DNA from 3 places in the Massilia phyllosphaerae genome. Region 3 is predicted to be linked to each of the others. Evidence: riboswitches for the same ligand, from Rfam matches in the RefSeq annotation. Region 3 holds a riboswitch; each other region holds the start of a gene.

Region 1 (3,908 bases), on a different contig from region 3:
CCGAGCCGGTCCGGGCGGACGGCGCCGTTCTCGGCGTGGTGGTCGTCAAGATCAGCCTGGAACCGCTGCAAGCCGCGTGGATGCGCGGCGGCGATCCTGTCGTGCTCAGGGACAGCCGCGGCATCGTGTTCCTGAGCGCCGTGCCGGCATGGCTGTTCCACGGCATCCGGCCGCTTGCCGCGAACGACGCGCGCTGGATCGCTGACCACGGCCAGTACGGCAGCCGCGCACGCTTCGATGTGCTGCCATGGCGCACCGAAGCCCATGGCCGGCCGGGCATGGACTTGCCCGGCTTCGTCCTGCACACCGACGTGCACGGGCGCCGCATGGACCTGCTGGCGCTCGACACGCCCCTGCCGGAGCTAGGCTGGACGCTCACGGTCACGACCGACATGAAGGAGGTGGTGCAGGCACGCCGCGCCGCGCTCGCGCTTACCGCGCTGGCCGTCGCGCTGCTGCTGCTCGGCGTGCTGTACTGGCGCTTGCGCGACAAGCGTTTCGCCGAACAGCGCGCGGCCCGCCTCGAGCTGGAGCGGCGGGTCGAGGAGCGCACCAGCGACCTGCAAGAAGCGCACGCGTTCCGCAAGGCGATGGAAGACTCCCTGCTCGTGGGCATGCGCGCGCGCGACCCGGAAGGCAAGATCATCTACGTCAATCCGGCACTGTGCGCCATGGTAGGGTACAGCGCGGAGGAATTGCTCGGGCGCAGCCCGCCTTATCCCTACTGGCATCCGGACGACCTGGAAAAACAGGCGCGCGAAAGCGACGAGGCCTTGCAGGGACGCGCCGCGCCGCACGGCTTCGAATCGCGTGTGCGGCACAAGGACGGCCATGATGTGATCACGATGGTGTATGCCGCCCCGCTGGTCGACGCGCAGGGCGTACACCGGGGCTGGATGAGCTCCGTGGTGGACATCACCGCCCAGAAACAGGCAGAAACCCGGCAGCGGGAACAGGAGTTGCGGCTCCAGCGCAGCGCGCGCCTCGCCAGCGTCGGCGAGATGGCGTCCACGCTGGCACATGAACTCAACCAGCCGTTGATGGCCCTGTCGAACTTCGCCGTCGCCGCCCGCGCGCTCGCAGGTACCGCGGCAGGTGGGTCGGCGGACACCACGGCCGGCACGATGCTCGCGGGCGCGCTCGACGACATCGTCGGACAGAGCAGGCGCGCCAGCGAAATCGTCAAGCGGGTGCGCGCCTTCATCAATCCGCAGCGCGCCCACTACGAGCGCCTGGGGATGGACAGCGTCGTCGCCCATGCGGCGACGCTGCTCAAGCCCGAGCTGCAACGCCACGGCGTCACCTTGCGGCTGCTGATGGAAGATGGCGGCGCGCCGGTGCGCGGCGACCGGGTACTGCTCGAGCAGGTGCTGGCCAACCTGGTCCACAACGCCCTGCAGGCGATGCAGCCGACGCAGGACCAGCCGCACCCGCCGCCCACCCAGCGCAGCATCGAGCTCGCCTGCCAGCGCGCCGAACAGGGCCTGCGCATCACCGTCGCCGACCGCGGGCCCGGCATTCCTCCGGAACAGCTGGAACAGGTGTTCGCCCCGTTCTTCACCACCAAGGCCGACGGGCTGGGCCTGGGATTGAACATTTGCCGCACCATCATCGAAGCACATGGCGGCTTCATGACCGTCGAAAATCGTGCCGGCGGCGGTGCCGCCTTTTCCTTCACGCTCCCCACCGTACCATGAAAGACATGCCACTCACGCTGTACGTCGTCGACGATGACGAAGCACTCCGCCGCTCGCTGCTTCTGCTGCTGTTTTCCCAGGGGCTGGCGGTGCAGGCCTTCGATTCCGGGGAGGCCTTCCTGGATGCCGTCGACATGCGCCAGCCGGGCTGCGTGATCCTCGACCTGCGCATGAAAGGGATGAGCGGGCTGGCGGTCTTCGAACGCCTGCTCGCGGAACACAGTCCGCTGGTGACGCTGTTCCTGTCGGCGCATGGCGACATTCCGACCGCGCTGGAAGCGGTCCGGCGCGGCGCCTACGACTGGGTCGAAAAACCGGACACCCAGCATTTGCTCGACAAGCTCCCGGCCGCTATCGCCCTGGCCCGCGTCCGTGTCCAGGCGCTGCGGCTGTGGGCCGAGCTGACGCCGCGCGAGCGCGAGGTCGCGCGCTTGGTGGGGCTGGGTCAGCCGAACAAGGAAATCGCCCGCGTCCTGGTCCCGCCCTGCGGCCCGCGCTCGGTCGAAACCCACCGCGCCAACATCTTCAGCAAACTGCAGTGCGCCAACGACAATGAGCTGGGACGCTGGCTGGCGGCCCACCCATGGCTGGACTAGGCGGCTAGCGGCGTTTGCCAGCCGCCCGGAACCTGCGTACACTGCTGCCGTCACCTCGCAAGAGATGACACAACGCTAGGGGTCCTGCGTCGTCGCCAGCGACGCGCGGGTGAGACATACCCTTTGAACCTGATCTGGATAATGCCAGCGAAGGGAAGCCCGGACAGACTGCGCGCGCGCCGCCCCGCATCCGTTTTCCTTCTCTCCGCCGGATTGCCAGTCCTTATCGTGACCCGGGGAGTGAGCAACCTTGAACATCATCGTGTTGGGCGCCGGCGCGGTCGGCACCGCGTCGGCCTGGTACCTGCGCCAGGCCGGCCATGGCGTGACCGTCCTCGAACGCCAGAGCGGACCGGCGCAGGAGACCAGCTTTGCCAACGGCTGCCAGATCTCGGTGTCGCATGCCGAGCCGTGGGCGAATCCTGCCAGCCTGCTCAAGGTGCTGCGCTCGCTCGGGCGCGACGATGCGCCGCTGCTGTTCCGCCTGCGCGCCGATCCGCTGCAATGGCGCTGGTGCCTGCGCTTCATCAGCGAGTGCCGGCCGGGGCGCGTCGCCGCCAACCTGCGGCGGATCGTCGCGCTGGCCGACTACAGCCGTCGCAGTCTGCAGGCCCTGCGTGCCGACACCGGCATCGAATACGATCACCTGGAACGCGGCATCCTGCATTTCTATACCGACGAGCGGGAGTTCGACAAAGCGTGCGCCGCGGCGGCGGCGATGCGCGCACTGGGCTGCCCGCGCATGACGATCGACGCCGACGAGGTCGTGCGCATCGAGCCGGCCCTGCGCGCGGCACGCCCGCGGCTGGTGGGCGGCGACTTCACGGCCAGCGACGAATCGGGCGACGTCTACCGGTTCACGACCCGGCTTGCCGCCCGCAGCACGGCTGCCGGCGTCCATTTTGCCTACAACATAACGGCGACCCGCCTGCTGGCCGAGGCAGGAACAATCACCGGCGTCGAAGTCATCGACGGCGCCGGTCGGCACCAGGTGCTGCGTGCCGACGCTGTCGTCGTCGCGCTCGGCAGTTTCTCCCCTGCCCTGCTGGCACCGCTCGGCATCCGCCTGATGATCTATCCGGGCAAAGGCTACTCCGCGACCTACCCGATCGCCGATGCCGCCGCGGCACCGACGGTGTCGCTCACCGACGACGGCCACAAGCTGGTCATGTCGCGGCTCGGATCGCGCCTGCGCGTGGCCGGCACCTGCGAGTTGAACGGTTATTCGCGCGAACTCAACATGGTGCGCTGCGAAGCGATCACGCGCCGCGTGCGCGCCCTGTTCCCCGACGCCTGCGACTACGACCAGGTGCGTTACTGGGCCGGCCTGCGGCCGCTGACGCCGTCGAACGTGCCCTACGTCGGCAGGACGTGCCATGCCAACCTGTACCTGAATACCGGCCACGGCACGCTGGGCTGGACCATGGCCTGCGGCTCGGGCCGGGCGCTGGCCGATATCGTCAGCGGTCGCGAGCCGGAGGTCGCGTTCCCGTTTTCCTGATGCGGCGATACGGGATGATCATCGATCCGCGTAGCTGGACTTGAGGACGTCGACGAATGCGCGCAGCGCCGCCGGCATGTGTGTCCGGTTCGGGTAATAGAGGTAGAAGCCGGC
Region 2 (3,908 bases), on a different contig from region 3:
AACTCGACCGCCTTCACCTGCATGCCCTGCGCCGCGTAGTCGCGCACTTCCTGCGTGATCTTCATCGAGCAGAAATGCGGGCCGCACATCGAGCAGAAGTGGGCTACCTTGCTGGATTCCTTGGGCAGGGTCTCGTCGTGGAAGGCTTTCGCCTTGTCCGGATCGAGGCCGATGTTGAACTGGTCTTCCCAGCGGAATTCGAAGCGCGCTTTCGACAGCGCGTTGTCGCGGATCTGGGCGCCCGGATGGCCCTTGCCCAGGTCGGCCGCATGCGCCGCGATCTTGTACGTGATGATGCCGTCCTTGACATCGTCCTTGTCGGGCAGGCCGAGGTGCTCCTTGGGCGTCACGTAGCACAGCATGGCGGTGCCGTACCAGCCGATGTTGGCGGCGCCGATGCCGGAGGTGATGTGGTCGTAGCCGGGAGCGATGTCGGTGGTCAGCGGGCCCAGGGTGTAGAAGGGCGCTTCGTGGCACTGCTCCAGCTGCAGGTCCATGTTCTCCTTGATCAGGTGCAGCGGCACGTGGCCCGGACCCTCGATCATGGTCTGCACATCGTGCTTCCAGGCGATCTGCGTGAGTTCGCCGAGGGTGCGCAGTTCGGCCAGCTGGGCTTCGTCGTTGGCGTCGTAGATCGAGCCGGGGCGCAGGCCGTCGCCCAGGCTGAAGGCGACGTCGTAGGCCTTCATGATCTCGCAGATCTCTTCGAAGTGCGTGTACAGGAAGGATTCCTTGTGATGCGCCAGGCACCACTTGGCAATGATCGAGCCGCCGCGCGAGACGATGCCGGTCAGGCGGTTCGCCGTCATCGGCACGAAGGGCAGGCGCACGCCGGCGTGGATGGTGAAGTAGTCGACGCCTTGCTCGGCCTGTTCGATCAGGGTGTCGCGGTACATCTCCCAGGTCAGGTCCTCGGCCTTGCCGTTCACCTTTTCCAGCGCCTGGTACAGCGGCACGGTGCCGATCGGGACCGGGCTGTTACGCAGGATCCACTCGCGCGTCTCGTGGATATGCTTGCCGGTGGAGAGGTCCATCACGGTGTCGCCGCCCCAGCGGATGGCCCAGGTCATCTTTTCGACTTCCTCGCCGATCGACGAGGTGACCGCCGAGTTGCCGATGTTGGCGTTGATCTTCACCAGGAAGTTGCGGCCGATGATCATCGGCTCCGATTCCGGGTGATTGATGTTGTTCGGCAGGATGGCGCGGCCGCGGGCAATCTCGTCGCACACGAATGCGGCCGTGATCTCGCGCGGGATCGCCGCGCCGAACGACTGGCCCGCATGCTGGCGCCCGATCATCTGGGCCATGCGCTTGCCCGTGGGGCCGGCCGCTTCCAGGGTGGCGAGGTATTCCTGGCGCCGCAGGTTTTCGCGCACGGCGACGAATTCCATTTCGGGCGTGATGATCCCCTGGCGCGCGTAATGCATCTGGGTGACGTTGCGGCCGGGGAGGGCGCGGCGCGGCTTGCGCTGCAGGTGGAAGCGCAGCTCGGCCAGCTTGGGGTCGTTCAGGCGCGCGTTGCCGTACTCGGAGGTGGGGCCGGGCAGTTCGGCGGTGTCGCCGCGCTCGCCGATCCAGCCGGCGCGCAGCGGGGCCAGGCCGGAGCGGATGTCGATGCGCGCATCGGGGTCGGTGTAGGGGCCAGAGGTGTCGTACACCCACAGCGGCGGATTCGGTTCATGGCCGAAGGACGCCGGCGTGTCGGCCTGGCGGATTTCGCGCATCGGCACGCGGATGTCGGGACGGCTGCCCGTGACATACACCTTGCGCGAGTTCGGCAACGGGTTGATGGCAGCGGCATCGACGGTGGCGCTGGCGGAGAGGAATTTCGGATCGGCGTTCAAGTGCACTCCTTTGGTCACTGAGGATCGGCGATCCAGCGTGAGGAGTGCGGAGCAGGCTTGCCGGCCGGGAGGCGCGTGCATGCGGACTCTGTAGCTTCCCTTCGCTGGCATTATCCAGATCAGGTTCGAAGGGTATGTCTCACCCGCGCGGTTGATGGCGCAGGACCCCTAGCGTTGTTGTCGCTTCATGCGAATCGAAGGCGACGAGCGGAGTGTACGTCGGTTTTTAAAAGATGGCAATGAGTGATGTTTCGGCCCGCGACGTATGAACGTCATTCCCGCGCAGGCGGGAACCCAAGATGTATGCGTTTCGCTAGCAAACTTGGGTTCCCGCCAAGGGGGCAGCCCAGGCCGGGAACGACGTTTACAATGTGCGGGCCGATTATTATCTTCTGCGGACATCCCACGCCGCTTCGCCAATGCCCACGCTCACCCAACTCATCCTCTACCCGATCAAATCCTGCGCCGGCATGCCGGTCCCCGCCGCCACGCTGCTCGATGCCGGCCTGTCCGCCCTGGGCGTGCACGACCGCGAATGGATGGTGGTGCTGGAGGACGGCCAGTTCCTCACCCAGCGCGAACACCCGCGCATGGCGCTGATCCGGCCGCGTCCGGACGGTGACTATCTGCACGTGAGCATGCCCGGCCAGCCCGACATCAAACTGTCGCTGGCCTGGAGCGGCACCGAAACACCGCGCCGGGTTCGCGTCTGGGACGACCTGGTCGACGCCGCCGATTGCGGCGATGCCGCGGCCGGCTGGTTCAGCGCGGCGCTCGGCACGGCCTGCCGCCTGGTGCGCTTCCGCCGCGACATCCAGCGGCCGACCAGCGTCAAGTGGACCGGCGGCGTCGCCTCGCAGACCCGCTTCGCCGACGGCTATCCGCTGCTGCTGATCGGCCAGGCCTCGCTCGACGACCTGAACCTGCGGCTGCACGGCGCCGGACGGGCGCCGCTGCCGATGGACCGCTTCCGCCCCAACCTGGTGGTCGACGGCCTGGAAGCCTTCGAGGAGGATTACCTCGAGGCGCTGCACGACGCCGACCTCGCGATCCGGCCGGTGAAGCCCTGCGGGCGCTGCCCGATCCCGTCGATCGACCAGGCCACCGCCATCCCCGGCCCCGACCCGCTCGACATCCTGCAAACCTACCGCGCCAACGCGCGCCTGGAAGGCGCGGTGTGCATCGGCATGAACTGCATCGTGGTGCGCGGCGCCGGCACCGAGCTGCGCTTGGGCCAGGAGCTGGACGCGGAATTAGCCTTTTGAAGCGAGCCTTTTGAAGCGAGTTTTTTGATGGCGGCAAGCCCATTGGCGCATTCATTGATCATCCTGCTGCACGGCGTCGGCGCCACCCCGGCCGCCATGGCGCCGCTGGCCGCGCGCATCGCATCGGCGCTGCCGCACGCCGTCATCGCCGCGCCGCCGGCCGCCTTGCCCTACGACCTGGGCGAGCAGGGCTACCAATGGTTCTCGGTCGACGGCATCACCGAAGACAAGCGCCCGGCGCGCATCCGCGCTGCCTTGCCGGCCTTTGTCGACACCATCCGCGGCCTGCAGCGCGTGCACGGTGCGGCGCCCGACAACACCGTGCTGGCCGGCTTCTCGCAAGGCGCGATCATGGCGCTGGAGGCGTGCACGGAGGCTTGGCTTGCGCGCCACGTGGTTGCCATCGCCGGGCGCTTCGCGCCGCTGCCCGCCGCATGGGAAGGGCGCACCACAGTCAGCCTGGTCCACGGCACGATGGACGGCACCGTGCCGGCCGATCACAGCCGCCGCGCGGCCGCGCGCCTGGCCGAACTCGGGGCCGACGTGCACCTCGACCTGGTGCCGCGCGCGGTGCACATGCTGGCGCCGCCAATCGTGGAAGCCGCAATCAATGCGCTGACGCGGCCGCGGCGATTGGCGCCGATCTGACGTTCCGGCAACGCTTGCCTCATCTTTACGCCTTTTCGGTTTCCAAGGCGGCCGAGTTAGCGTAATGTTTGAAGTTATTGCTGAAAGGGAACGAACAATGCATGAGCGTGGTGCCAGTGTGCGCGAGTTAATCGCCGAGAACGAGGCTTTG
Region 3 (3,908 bases):
TTTCCCGCTGAGCAATCTCACCGTGGCTACGCCACCGGTGCGACAAGATAAACACACCCGATAACGAAAGCGATTCCGGAGCGCCCATGATTTTCGCTCATCTCACCAAGGGTTGGATGGCCCGCCGTCGCGAGGCCGGCCTTGCCTCCTGGCTGCTGTCCATCGCGCGCAGCGCACGCGTACTGGCCTATTACCGCGCCCACCGCGACCTGTGCCGGCTCGGCGTCTACCGCCGCCACGTGGCCGGGCGGTCCAACGACGACCCCTTCCACCATCTCAGCCACCGCGACTACCTGATCAAGGGCCTGTCGCCGCGCCGCCGCGTGCAGGCCGTGCTGAGCCATTACCGCTTCGAGGAAACCACCTTCAACGACGCCTACCTGCAGGCCGTGTACGGTGCGCGCGGCCTGCCGCTGTGGCAGCACGAGGCCGAGGTGGATGGCCAGCTGAGCAGCTTCATGATCCAGCTCGAGATGGCTTCGCGCAGCAATGCCGAGGGCGACCTGACCGTGGCCCTGGTGGCCGACGGCAGGTGCCTGCACCGCCTGTCCTTCAGCTGGCTCGACGGCCGCATGGTCGGGCTGGACATGCCGGTGGTGCCCTTCATCGCCCGCAACCAGGGACGCTGGGCCGATTCCGGTGCCGCCTTCGACGCCTTCGAGCGCGTGTTCCCCAACAATTCGCCCAGCTTCTTCTGCTTTGCCGCGATGCAGGGCATCGCCATGGCGCTCGGCATGGACAAGGTGATGGCGATCCGCAGCGACGCCCACATCGCCTACGACCCGGACCCGGACAAGCACTTCGCCAACGCCTACGACGGCTTCTGGAAGATCCTCGGCGGCGCCGAGACCGGCAGCGGCTATGTCATCGGCCTGCCCTTCTACGTCAAGCCGCTGGCCGACATGCCGTCCAAGCACCGCAAGCGCGCGGCCCAGCGCCGCGAGCACTGGCGCGTGATCGGCGATGCGGCGCGCGCCACGCTGCAGCGCCACCTGCTGCATGCGCGCGTGCAGGTCGCGCACCCGGCGCCGGTGCTGGAAACGGCGTAGGAACCAATTCGCCGCTTTTACGTCTATTGACATAAGTACTACATAGGCGCACACTCGCGCCTTCGCTAGGGGTCCTGGAAGTTCGCTTCCGGGTGAGAGATACCCTTCGTACCTGATCTGGATAATGCCAGCGAAGGAAAGCGCAACGCAGTTCCCATCTTGTTTGCCCTTCCCCCGTTGGCTCCGGCTTTGATAAAGCAGCGCAGCCGGACGGCGCGCGAAACGAGCAAACACATGAACCATCCACTGAAGCATTCGATCCTGGCTTGCGCATTGATGCAGGCCTTTGCAGTGTCGGCGCAAACTGCGGCACAAACCACGGCCCAGGCCGACGCCGGCCAGCCGGTCAACGAAGTCGTCGTCACCGGTAACCGCTTCATTGCCCTCGACCGCGCCAGCGTCGGCGGCTTCGGCGAAGCCTCGCTGTTCGAGACCCCGGCCTCGATCATCTCGATCGGCCGCACCCAGATGCAGGACCTGTCGATCCGCTCGACCACCGACGCCGTGCGCTTCGACGCCTCGGTCAGCGACGCCTACAACGCGGTCGGCTACGCCGAACAGTTCTCGATCCGCGGCTTCACGCTCGACAACAACTACAGCTACCGCAAGGACGGCTTCGCGATCCCGGGCGACACCCAGATCCCGCTCGAGAACAAGGAGCGCGTCGAGATCCTGAAGGGCCTGGCCGGCCTGACCGCCGGCATCGCCGCCCCGGGCGGCATCGTCAACTACGTCACCAAGCGCCCTACCGACAAGCCGTTGCGCTCGGCCACGGTGGAAGTCAGCGAGCGCGGCACGCTGTACGGCAGCGCCGACATCGGTGGCCGCTTCGAGGACCGCCGCTTCGGCTACCGCATCAATGCCGCCGCCGCCGACCTGCATCCCTACGTGCGCGGCGCCAACGGCGACCGCCAGTTCGTCTCCGGTGCCTTCGACTGGCAGATCACCCCGGATGCGCTGCTGCAGCTGGACATGGACTACCAACGCAAGTCGCAGATCACGGCGCCCGGCTACCAGCTGATCCGCGGCGAAGTGCTGCCGACCAACGTGTCCGCCAAGACGCTGCTGAACGACCAGCCCTGGACCAAGCCGGTCGAGACGCGCGACACCAACCTCGGCCTGCGCTTCGAGTACAAGCTGGCGCCGGGCTGGACCGCCACCGCCTCGGCCAACAAGCACTGGTTCAAGCGCGACGACTACACCGCCTTCCCCTACGGCTGCAGCAACGAGGGCGACGGCTACTACCCGGGCTACTGCTCGAACGGCGACTACGACGTGTACGATTACCAGAGCGTGGGCGAGCGCAAGAGCCCGTGGGGCGTGCAGGCCATGGTGCAGGGCAAGTTCGCCACCGGCACGCTGCGCCATGCGCTGACCGTCGGCGCTTCCTACAACGAGCGCCACGACAGCTTCGGCGACTACGTCTACGAACTGGTCGGCTCCAGCAACATCTGGACGCCGCGCGTGACGCCGCAGGCCGATCCCGCGATATTCAGCACGGGCCGGGTGTTCGAGCGCCGCAGCGACCAGGAAAGCGCGCTGTTCGCCCAGGACATCGTGACCCTGGGCCAGGGTTTCACCCTGCACGGCGGCCTGCGCCACGTGCAGATCAAGCGCAGCGAGTTCGACGAGGACATCGGCGACAAAGGCGACTACGTCCATGCCGACAACAGCTTCACGCTGCCGAGCGTGGCCCTGGTCTACCGCATCGGCCGCGACTGGAATGCCTACGGTTCGTTCAGCCATGGCCTGCAACACGGCGGCATCGCGCCCATGATGACCAGTAATCAATACCAGGTGCTGCCGCCGGCCCGTTCGCGCCAGGCCGAATTCGGCCTCAAGGGCGCGCTGTCGAATGGCCTGAATTTGTCGGCTGCGCTGTTCCAGATCCGCCAGGGCCTCGAGTACGAAGATCCGTTCCAGACCATCAACGGCCTGCATCCTTTCGTGCGCGGCGGGCGCGAGACCCATCGCGGCCTCGAGGTCTCGGCCGACGGCCGGACCGGCGCCTTCGACTACGGCGTGTCGCTGATGGCGCTGAACACGCGCCAGGACGGCACCGGCCAGGCCGGCATCGACGGCAAGCGCGTCACCGACGTCCCGGCCTTCAAGTCGACCGCGTGGCTGCAATACGCGGTGCCGGCGGTGCCGGGCCTGAAGGTGGACGGCATCTGGCAGTATGCCGGCAAGAAGGCCTTCGACGTCCAGAACACCGTGTTCGTGCCGGACTACCACGTGTTCGGCGCCGGCGCCTCGTACGGGCTGAAGCTGGGCGCGACGCAGGTCACCGTGCGTGCGCGCGTGGACAACCTGTTCGACAAGTTCTACTGGCGCGACGTGACGCCTTCGCTGGGCGGTTACCTGCTGGCGGGGGCGCCGCGGACGTTCAGGTTGTCGGCGCAGTTTGATTTGTAAGTTGCTGGCGGTACGCGGACAGCTTCTCTTCCGCTACCCCGCCGCCGTCGCCCCTGCGAAGGCAGGGGCCTAAGTTCTGCATGCGATACGGGGAAGCCGGCAGAATTGGGCCCCTGCCTCCGCAGGGGCGACGTGCAAGCTTACTCTGCACGGACTTGAGTAAGCAGGCCTTCAACCCGCGCCACCCGCTCCTCCAGCTCCCCCTCCACCAGCACATACGGTATCCCCCGCGCCGCCAGCACCGCCACCAGTTGCGCATGCACCCGCTGCCGCACTTCGTCCGAATCGCGCATCAGCCCATCCGGCACCCACGGCAGGTCCGGCGCCGCCACCAGCGTCAGCGCGTAGTCGTGCGCCGCTTCCAGCGCCAGCAGCGCGGGCGGCACGCGGCCCCAGTAGATGCGGCTGTAGACCGCTGTCATCAGCGGCGTGGTGTCGCAGAAA

What was found. Region 3 has a riboswitch for thiamine pyrophosphate ahead of U1H99_RS07110 (TonB-dependent siderophore receptor). Riboswitches for the same ligand answer to the same signal wherever they lie in the genome.
Region 1: another riboswitch for thiamine pyrophosphate. It lies ahead of U1H99_RS09690 (D-amino acid dehydrogenase); the one in region 3 lies ahead of U1H99_RS07110 (TonB-dependent siderophore receptor).
Region 2: another riboswitch for thiamine pyrophosphate. It lies ahead of thiC (phosphomethylpyrimidine synthase ThiC); the one in region 3 lies ahead of U1H99_RS07110 (TonB-dependent siderophore receptor).

What each region holds. Positions count from the first base shown of each region.
Region 1 covers NZ_JAXSQX010000002.1:338,751-342,658, reverse strand. Annotated here, with positions in the region: gene U1H99_RS09700 (sensor histidine kinase) at 1-1,697, shown strand, start outside; gene U1H99_RS09695 (response regulator transcription factor) at 1,694-2,293, shown strand; TPP riboswitch at 2,361-2,466, shown strand; gene U1H99_RS09690 (D-amino acid dehydrogenase) at 2,544-3,794, shown strand; gene U1H99_RS09685 (LysR family transcriptional regulator) at 3,813-3,908, opposite strand, start outside.
Region 2 covers NZ_JAXSQX010000008.1:247,485-251,392, reverse strand. Annotated here, with positions in the region: gene thiC (phosphomethylpyrimidine synthase ThiC) at 1-1,844, opposite strand, end outside; TPP riboswitch at 1,924-2,024, opposite strand; gene U1H99_RS26240 (MOSC domain-containing protein) at 2,264-3,109, shown strand; gene U1H99_RS26235 (alpha/beta hydrolase family protein) at 3,152-3,757, shown strand; gene U1H99_RS26230 (DUF484 family protein) at 3,855-3,908, shown strand, end outside.
Region 3 covers NZ_JAXSQX010000001.1:1,582,775-1,586,682, reverse strand. Annotated here, with positions in the region: gene U1H99_RS07115 (DUF535 family protein) at 87-1,049, shown strand; TPP riboswitch at 1,107-1,205, shown strand; gene U1H99_RS07110 (TonB-dependent siderophore receptor) at 1,284-3,464, shown strand; gene U1H99_RS07105 (AAA family ATPase) at 3,605-3,908, opposite strand, start outside.